3 regions of the Streptomyces sp. NPDC037013 genome follow, and region 1 is predicted to be linked to each of the others. Evidence: riboswitches for the same ligand, from Rfam matches in the RefSeq annotation. Region 1 holds a riboswitch; each other region holds the start of a gene.
What was found. A riboswitch is a leader RNA that binds a small molecule or an ion and turns the genes downstream of it on or off. The one in region 1 is predicted to bind cobalamin.

Region 1 (2,190 bases):
TCGGCCACTTCGGGACGGCCGGTTACATCGCGGCCGGCGCGACCGGGCAACTGGTGGGCCGCCGCAGCCGCAGCACCGAGGAGATGAACCTCCCCGAAGGCCTGCGTTTCCTGCGCGACTCGATGGTGGCGACCGCCCTGTCGATGGTCCTGATCTACCTGATCATGTCGCTGGTCTTCCTCGGCAAGGCGGGCAAGGAGGCGGCGTTCAAGGCCTTCGGCGAGGACGGCGCGCCGGGCGCGAGCGGCGTCGGCGACTACGTCATGCAGTCGGTCATGCAGGGCCTGCAGTTCGGCATCGCCGTCGCCGTGATCCTCTTCGGCGTCCGCACGATCCTCGGCGAACTCGTCCCGGCCTTCCAGGGCATCGCCCGGAAACTGGTGCCCGGCGCGGTGCCCTCCCTCGACGCGCCCATTGTCTTCCCCTATGCACAGAACGCCGTCCTGGTCGGCTTCGTCTCCAGCTTCGCCGGCGGCCTCGCAGGGCTCGGCCTGCTCGCCTGGATCTTCCATCCGGCCTTCGGGCTCGCCCTCGTCCTGCCCGGCCTCGTCCCGCACTTCTTCACCGGTGGTGCGGCGGGCGTCTACGGCAACGCGACCGGCGGCCGGCGCGGCGCCGCCGCGGGCGCCTTCGTCAACGGCCTCCTCATCACCTTCCTGCCCGCCCTGCTCCTGAAGGTCCTCGGCGCCTTCGGCAAGGAGAACACCACCTTCGGCGACGCCGATTTCGGCTGGTTCGGCACCCTCATCGGCCATGCGGCCAAGACGGGCGAAACCACTGGAATCCTCCTGATGCTGCTGATCGGCGCCGCCCTCCTGCTCGGCGCCGTGGTCTTCCAGAAGCGGGTCGTGGAGACCGGCTGGGACCCCGGAGCCCATCGCGACGCCCTGCTCCCCGCCGAGGGTGCCCACACTCCGCCGACAGCCCCCGGTTCCGCCGGACGACCGGTCGCGTATGCGAAGATCCGGCCACCGCGCGGCGCGCCCAAGCCGCCCCCGCCGCCGCCCCGGTGACCCCACCAGCCACACATAGCCCCTGAACAGGGGCGTACGCGGTGGTACGCGCGCACACGTACGACACCACCGCACCCCGCGCACAAGTTGTCAGCGGATCAGTTGCGCACTAATGTCGCCACGCCTTGGTGCACGGGAAATCCGGTGTGATGCCGGTGCGGCCCTCGCCACTGTGATCGGGAAGTCCGGCTCCAGCCCTCGCGGCAGCCACTGGGTGCACACGCACCCGGGAAGGCGGAGTCCGGTCGGTACGACCCGTCAGCCAGGAGACCGGCCAAGGCGCGTTGTCCATCCACGAGGTGCTGGAGAGGGTCTGCCGAGCCATGCACATAGCCGAGGGTTTCCTCCCACCGGCGCACGCGATCGCCTGGGGCGTAGCGTCCGCGCCGTTCGTCGTCCACGGAGTCCGCTCCCTGACCCGTGAAGTCAAGGAACACCCGGAGAGCACCCTGCTCCTCGGCGCCTCCGGGGCCTTCACATTCGTCCTTTCCGCCCTGAAGATCCCGTCCGTGACGGGCAGTTGCTCGCACCCGACGGGCACCGGCCTCGGAGCGATCCTGTTCCGGCCGCCGATCATGACGGTGCTCGGCACCATCACCCTGCTCTTCCAGGCGCTGCTGCTCGCCCACGGCGGACTCACCACCCTGGGCGCCAACGTCTTCTCGATGGCGATCGTCGGACCCTGGGCCGGATACGCGGTCTACCGGCTCCTCAAGCGGTTCGACGTGCCGCTCATGGCCGCCGTCTTCTTCGGGGCCTTCGTCGCCGACCTGTCCACGTACTGCGTCACCAGCGTCCAGCTGGCGCTGGCCTTCCCCGACCCGAGCAGCGGTTTCCTCGGCGCGCTGGGGAAGTTCGGCGGCATCTTCGCCGTCACGCAGGTCCCGCTCGCGGTCAGCGAGGGGCTCCTCACCGTCCTGGTGATGCGGCTGCTCGTGCAGTCCAGCAAGGGTGAGCTCACCCGGCTCGGCGTGCTCCTGCAGAGCAAGCAGGCCGGGACGACGACCAAGACGGAGACGGGGGCCAGCGCCTGATGAGCCGGAACGCGAAGATCAACACCCTGCTGCTCGTCATCGTCGCCGCGCTCGCGGTGCTGCCCCTCGCCCTGGGGCTCGGAGACGACAAGAAGGAGCCGTTCACCGGCTCCGACGCACAGGCCGAGACGGCGATCACCGAG
Region 2 (2,190 bases), on a different contig from region 1:
GGGTCTTCTTGGCGAGCCCCGCGGCCTCCGCCGCCCGGTAGGCGGCGTCGAACTCCTCGCCCCACAGGTCGACCAGGTCGGGCACGTCCGAGGGCGAGAAGAGCGACCACTCCTGGTCGGCGGCGACCCGGCGCATGAACTCGTCCGGGATCCAGTGCGCGAGGTTGAGGTTGTGGGTGCGGCGCGCGTCCTCACCGGTGTTGTCGCGCAGCTCCAGGAACTCCTCGATGTCGAAGTGCCAGGTCTCCAGGTAGACCGCGGCCGCGCCCTTGCGGCGCCCGCCCTGGTTGACCGCGGCGACCGAGGCGTCCAGCGTCTTCAGGAACGGCACGATGCCGTTGGAGTGCCCGTTGGTGCCGCGGATCAGCGAGCCCCGGGAGCGGATGCGCGAGTACGAGAGTCCGATGCCGCCCGCGTGCTTGGAGAGCCGCGCCACCTGGTGGTAGCGGTCGTAGATCGAGTCCAGCTCGTCCAGCGGGGAGTCGAGGAGGTAGCAGGACGACATCTGGGGGTGGCGGGTGCCGGAGTTGAAGAGCGTCGGCGAGGACGGCAGGTAGTCCAGGCGGCTCATCAGGCCGTACAGCGCGGCGACTTCGTCGAGCGCGCGGGTGCTGTCGTCCTCGGCCAGGCCGCTCGCGACGCGCAGCATGAAGTGCTGCGGGGTCTCGATGACCTGGCGGGTGATGGGGTGACGCAGCAGATAGCGGCTGTGCAGCGTGCGCAGGCCGAAGTAGCCGAAGCGGAAGTCGGCGCCGTCGGCGAGCGCGGTCTCCACGAGCGCGTCGAGCCGGGCCGCGTGCGAGGTCACGAAGGCGGCGGTGCGGTCGGCGATCAGGCCCTCGCGCCGGCCGACCGCGATCGACTCGGTGAAGGAACGCACGCCCTGGGTGGCGGCCTCGGCGGCGATGGAGAGGGAGAGCAGCCGGGCGGCGAGCTTGGAGTAGGCCGGGTCCTCGGAGATGAGCCCCGCGGCCGCCTCCGTCGCGAGCGTCCGCAGCTCCGCCTCGTCGGCCCGCGCCGACCGGCCCCGCAGCGCGGCGGCGGCGACCCGCCCGGGGTCGGCGTCGGGGAGGTCGGCGGTGAGGTCGGTCAGGGTGCGCAGCAGCGCGGTCCCCGGCGCGTCGGCGCCCTCGGCGGTCGTCGGTGACGGCGCTGACGCAGGTTCGGCAGGCGCGATGGTCACGTGGAGCTCTCCCTCGCTCGGCTCTGGGCCTGGGGGAGGGGTCGGCACACACGGGCGCACCCGGGCAGGGCGGCGTACCGCGTCCACCGGCCCATTCCACGAGGCCCGGACGGTCGGCACCCGGGCCGGACGGCACGGGTGCGCTGCCGGCAGGTCTTCGGACTCCGCGTACGACAAATGCGTACACGTCCACCGTTGCGGGACAGTTCCGGACTTGCACCGGATTCCCCTGCGGCGACAGCGAGCACGAGCATACATCTTGTGTCGCGCTTCGGGAGCAGGCCCACATCTTGTGTCGGGTCAGGGAGGTGGGGTCTAGAGCGTCAAGGCGTAGGTGCGCAGCGGCAGGTCGGGGAGGGGGCACCAGTCGCGCTCCGGGGTCCGCAGGAAGCCGAGGCGTTCGTAGAGCCGGTGGGCGGTGCGCATGGAGGGCGAGGAGGAGAGCACGAGCCGGCTCCGGCCCGCGTTCCTGGACCGCTGGACGCACGAGCGCACCAGGAGCTCGCCGACGCCCCGGCCGCGCGCCGCGTGCGCGACCGCCAGCATGCGGATCTCGGTCTCGCCGTCCCGCGCGATGTCCGCCAGGGGCCCGCCGTCCGGCACGAAGGTCACGCCGCCGAGCAGCTCCCCGGCCATGTCGTCCGCAACGGCGACCAGGATCTCGGCGTGCGCCGCGCGTCCGGCCACGTCCCGCAGCACGGGCAGGTAGGGGTCCTCGGTCCCGAAGTCCAGGTGTCCGTCGTCGAGATAGGCCTGCGCGGTGAGGTCGCCCACGGCCCCGTACTCCTCGGGCCTCGCCCGCCTGATCGTGATGTCCATGCGCCGCAGTGTGCAACAGGAGACGACGAAGGGCCGCCGGTTTTCCGGCGGCCCTTGTCGGATGCGGTGCGGTTGTGGGGGCGGGTCAGTGCCCGGAGCCCGCGGTGGCCTTCGGCAGCTCCTGTACGACACCGGGGTCGCCGGCGTCCGCCGTGTAGTCCTCCGGGGACGTCTCGTCGACGCCCTCG
Region 3 (2,190 bases), on a different contig from region 1:
GCCTGGCGGCCCCCGTGGTAGCCGCGGGCGCTCATCTCGCCCACCGGCTTGCCCATCAGGACGACCTGGCTCGAGCGGTCGCCGCCGGGCTTGAGCAGCACCGGGTTCATCAGGGCGCTCGGCTCGACGCGGGCGGCCTGCGCCTGCATGGCCTGGGCCCGCCCGATCTCCGCGCCCTCGCGGGTGACGAAGGAGTTGAGGGACATGTTCTGCGCCTTGAACGGCGCGACGGACACCCCCTTGCGGCTCAGCCACCGGCAGATGCCGGCGGTGACGACGCTCTTGCCCGCGTCCGAGGTGGTTCCCGCGACGAGCAGTCCACCGCTCATGAGTTTCTCCCTGACGTTGCCGACCGCGGTGGCCTTGCCGACCGCAGCGCCCAGCGGGTGGTCACCACGGCACCGAGGGCGAGCACGCCGACGCGACGGGACAGCGTGGCGGCCCGTTCGATGTCCGCCACCCGGACCTGGCGCCCCCGGGTGTTCAGCACGGGACGGTGCTCGACCCGGCCCGCATACGAGAGCGTCCCCCCGAGCCGTACGCCCAACGCGCCGGCGAAGGCGGCCTCGACGGGGCCCGCGTTCGGGCTCGGGTGGTGGCCGGCGTCCGCGCGCCAGGCCCGCAGGGCGCCGCGCGGCGAATCCCCGGCGAGCGCGGCGAGTCCCGCGGTCAGCCGTGCGCCGGGCCACCCGAAGACGTCGTCGAGCCGGGCGGAGGCCCACCCGTACCGCAGATACCTGGGCGACTTGTGCCCCACCATCGCGTCCAGCGTGTTGACGGCACGGAAGGCGACGAGCCCGGGGACCCCGCCCAGCGCACCCCAGACGAGCGCCCCGACCACGGCGTCGGAGGTGTTCTCGGCGACGGACTCCACGACCGCCCGCGCGATCCCGTCGGCGTCCAGCGCCTGCGGGTCCCGCCCGCACAGGTGCGGCAGCCGCTCCCGCGCCACCTCGATGTCCCCGGCCGCGAGCGCCCCGCCGATGGCCCGGGCCTCCCGGGTGAGCGAGGTGCCGCCGACGACGGCCCAGGTGGCGGCGGCGGTCAGCGCGACGGATCCGGTGCGTGAGCGGCGTACGGCGGTGGCGGCTAGGGCGGCGGCGCCGGCCGCGCCACCGGCGCAGACCACGGCGTGCAGCGCACCCCACCCGCGGTGGTCGCGCCACAGCAGCCGCTCGACGGCGCCCGCGGCACGGCCGAACGCGGCGACCGGATGGCCCCGGCGGGGATCGCCGAGCAGCAGGTCACCGAGGAGGCCGGCGGCGGCGCCGTACGCGAAGTCGCGATCGGCACTCATGGGCTCAGCCCGCCGCTGCGCTGAGGAGAGGACTCGTACTCAGGGGGGAGGGCGGCACCGGGCGGCCGGGCATGGCGATATGTCCTCACTCAGGGTGTCCGCGCCCTGGTTCGACGTGATCGGCGGCGAGAGTTCCTGGCTCGCGGGGAGTGGCTCCCCGGTGACAGTGGCGGGACCGCGCCGGATTCGCACCGGCTTCCTCTTCTGCCGCCGTGGTTGGCCCCGGCAGTCCACCACGCCTCGCGAAGGCCCGTCAACTCGCCGTTGACCTGCGGCGGGAGAGTGTGTTGGGGCCCACACGCACGAGTGGGGCGCGGAGCGTGTGACCGCTCCGCGCCCCACCCGGGAACGCCGCCGTCGGATGACGGCCGTGCCGTCAGGCGACGATCAGATAGATGCCGTACGCCACCGCCGCGGCGCACAGCGCGAAGCAGGCGTAGGCGCCGGTGCGGGCCAGGGCCGCGGAGCCACCGGTGGAGGCGGCCGCCGACTCCTGCTTGGAGAGGCCGACGATGCCGAGGGTGAACAGGCCCACCAGGGCCACGGTCACCGCGAGGCTGACTCCGAAGACGGAGCCGAGGGCTGCCCAGTCGATGCTCATGCTGGTCTGTCCTTACACGGTCGCGGGCCGGGCGGGGTCCGCCATGGCGCCGGTCGTGGTGGTGGTCGGGGCCGACAGGGTGGCCTTGACGGGCTCCTCCCGGAGAGAGGAGGCGGCCGGCGCGCCCGCGGGAGGCGGGGTGACGGCGGCGATCGCGGTGGTCACGACGCCCGCGGGCTCGGCGGCCGGGATGCCGTCGTGGCGGGTCTCGTCGTCCGTGACGTTGGTGTGGTCGACGGCGTTGCGGCGGGAGAGGAACCAGATCACGCCCGAGCCGGCGATGAGGAGCGCC

Region 2: it holds a riboswitch for cobalamin, as region 1 does, so the genes downstream of both, ACZ7DY_RS08840 (ribonucleoside-diphosphate reductase subunit alpha) here and ACZ7DY_RS18540 (energy-coupling factor ABC transporter permease) in region 1, are expected to answer to the same signal.
Region 3: it holds a riboswitch for cobalamin, as region 1 does, so the genes downstream of both, ACZ7DY_RS30900 (cobalamin biosynthesis protein) here and ACZ7DY_RS18540 (energy-coupling factor ABC transporter permease) in region 1, are expected to answer to the same signal.

What each region holds. Positions count from the first base shown of each region.
Region 1 is NZ_JBVJRV010000004.1:880,238-882,427, forward strand. Features, by position in the region: gene ACZ7DY_RS18535 (PTS ascorbate transporter subunit IIC) at 1-1,013, shown strand, start outside; cobalamin riboswitch at 1,123-1,306, shown strand; gene ACZ7DY_RS18540 (energy-coupling factor ABC transporter permease) at 1,337-2,047, shown strand; gene ACZ7DY_RS18545 (energy-coupling factor ABC transporter substrate-binding protein) at 2,047-2,190, shown strand, end outside.
Region 2 is NZ_JBVJRV010000002.1:840,831-843,020, forward strand. Features, by position in the region: gene ACZ7DY_RS08840 (ribonucleoside-diphosphate reductase subunit alpha) at 1-1,183, opposite strand, end outside; cobalamin riboswitch at 1,315-1,437, opposite strand; gene ACZ7DY_RS08845 (GNAT family N-acetyltransferase) at 1,499-2,002, opposite strand; gene mctP (monocarboxylate uptake permease MctP) at 2,088-2,190, opposite strand, start outside.
Region 3 is NZ_JBVJRV010000009.1:73,376-75,565, reverse strand. Features, by position in the region: gene ACZ7DY_RS30905 (cobyric acid synthase) at 1-329, opposite strand, end outside; gene ACZ7DY_RS30900 (cobalamin biosynthesis protein) at 326-1,297, opposite strand; cobalamin riboswitch at 1,407-1,548, opposite strand; gene ACZ7DY_RS30895 (hypothetical protein) at 1,674-1,898, opposite strand; gene ACZ7DY_RS30890 (inorganic phosphate transporter) at 1,911-2,190, opposite strand, start outside.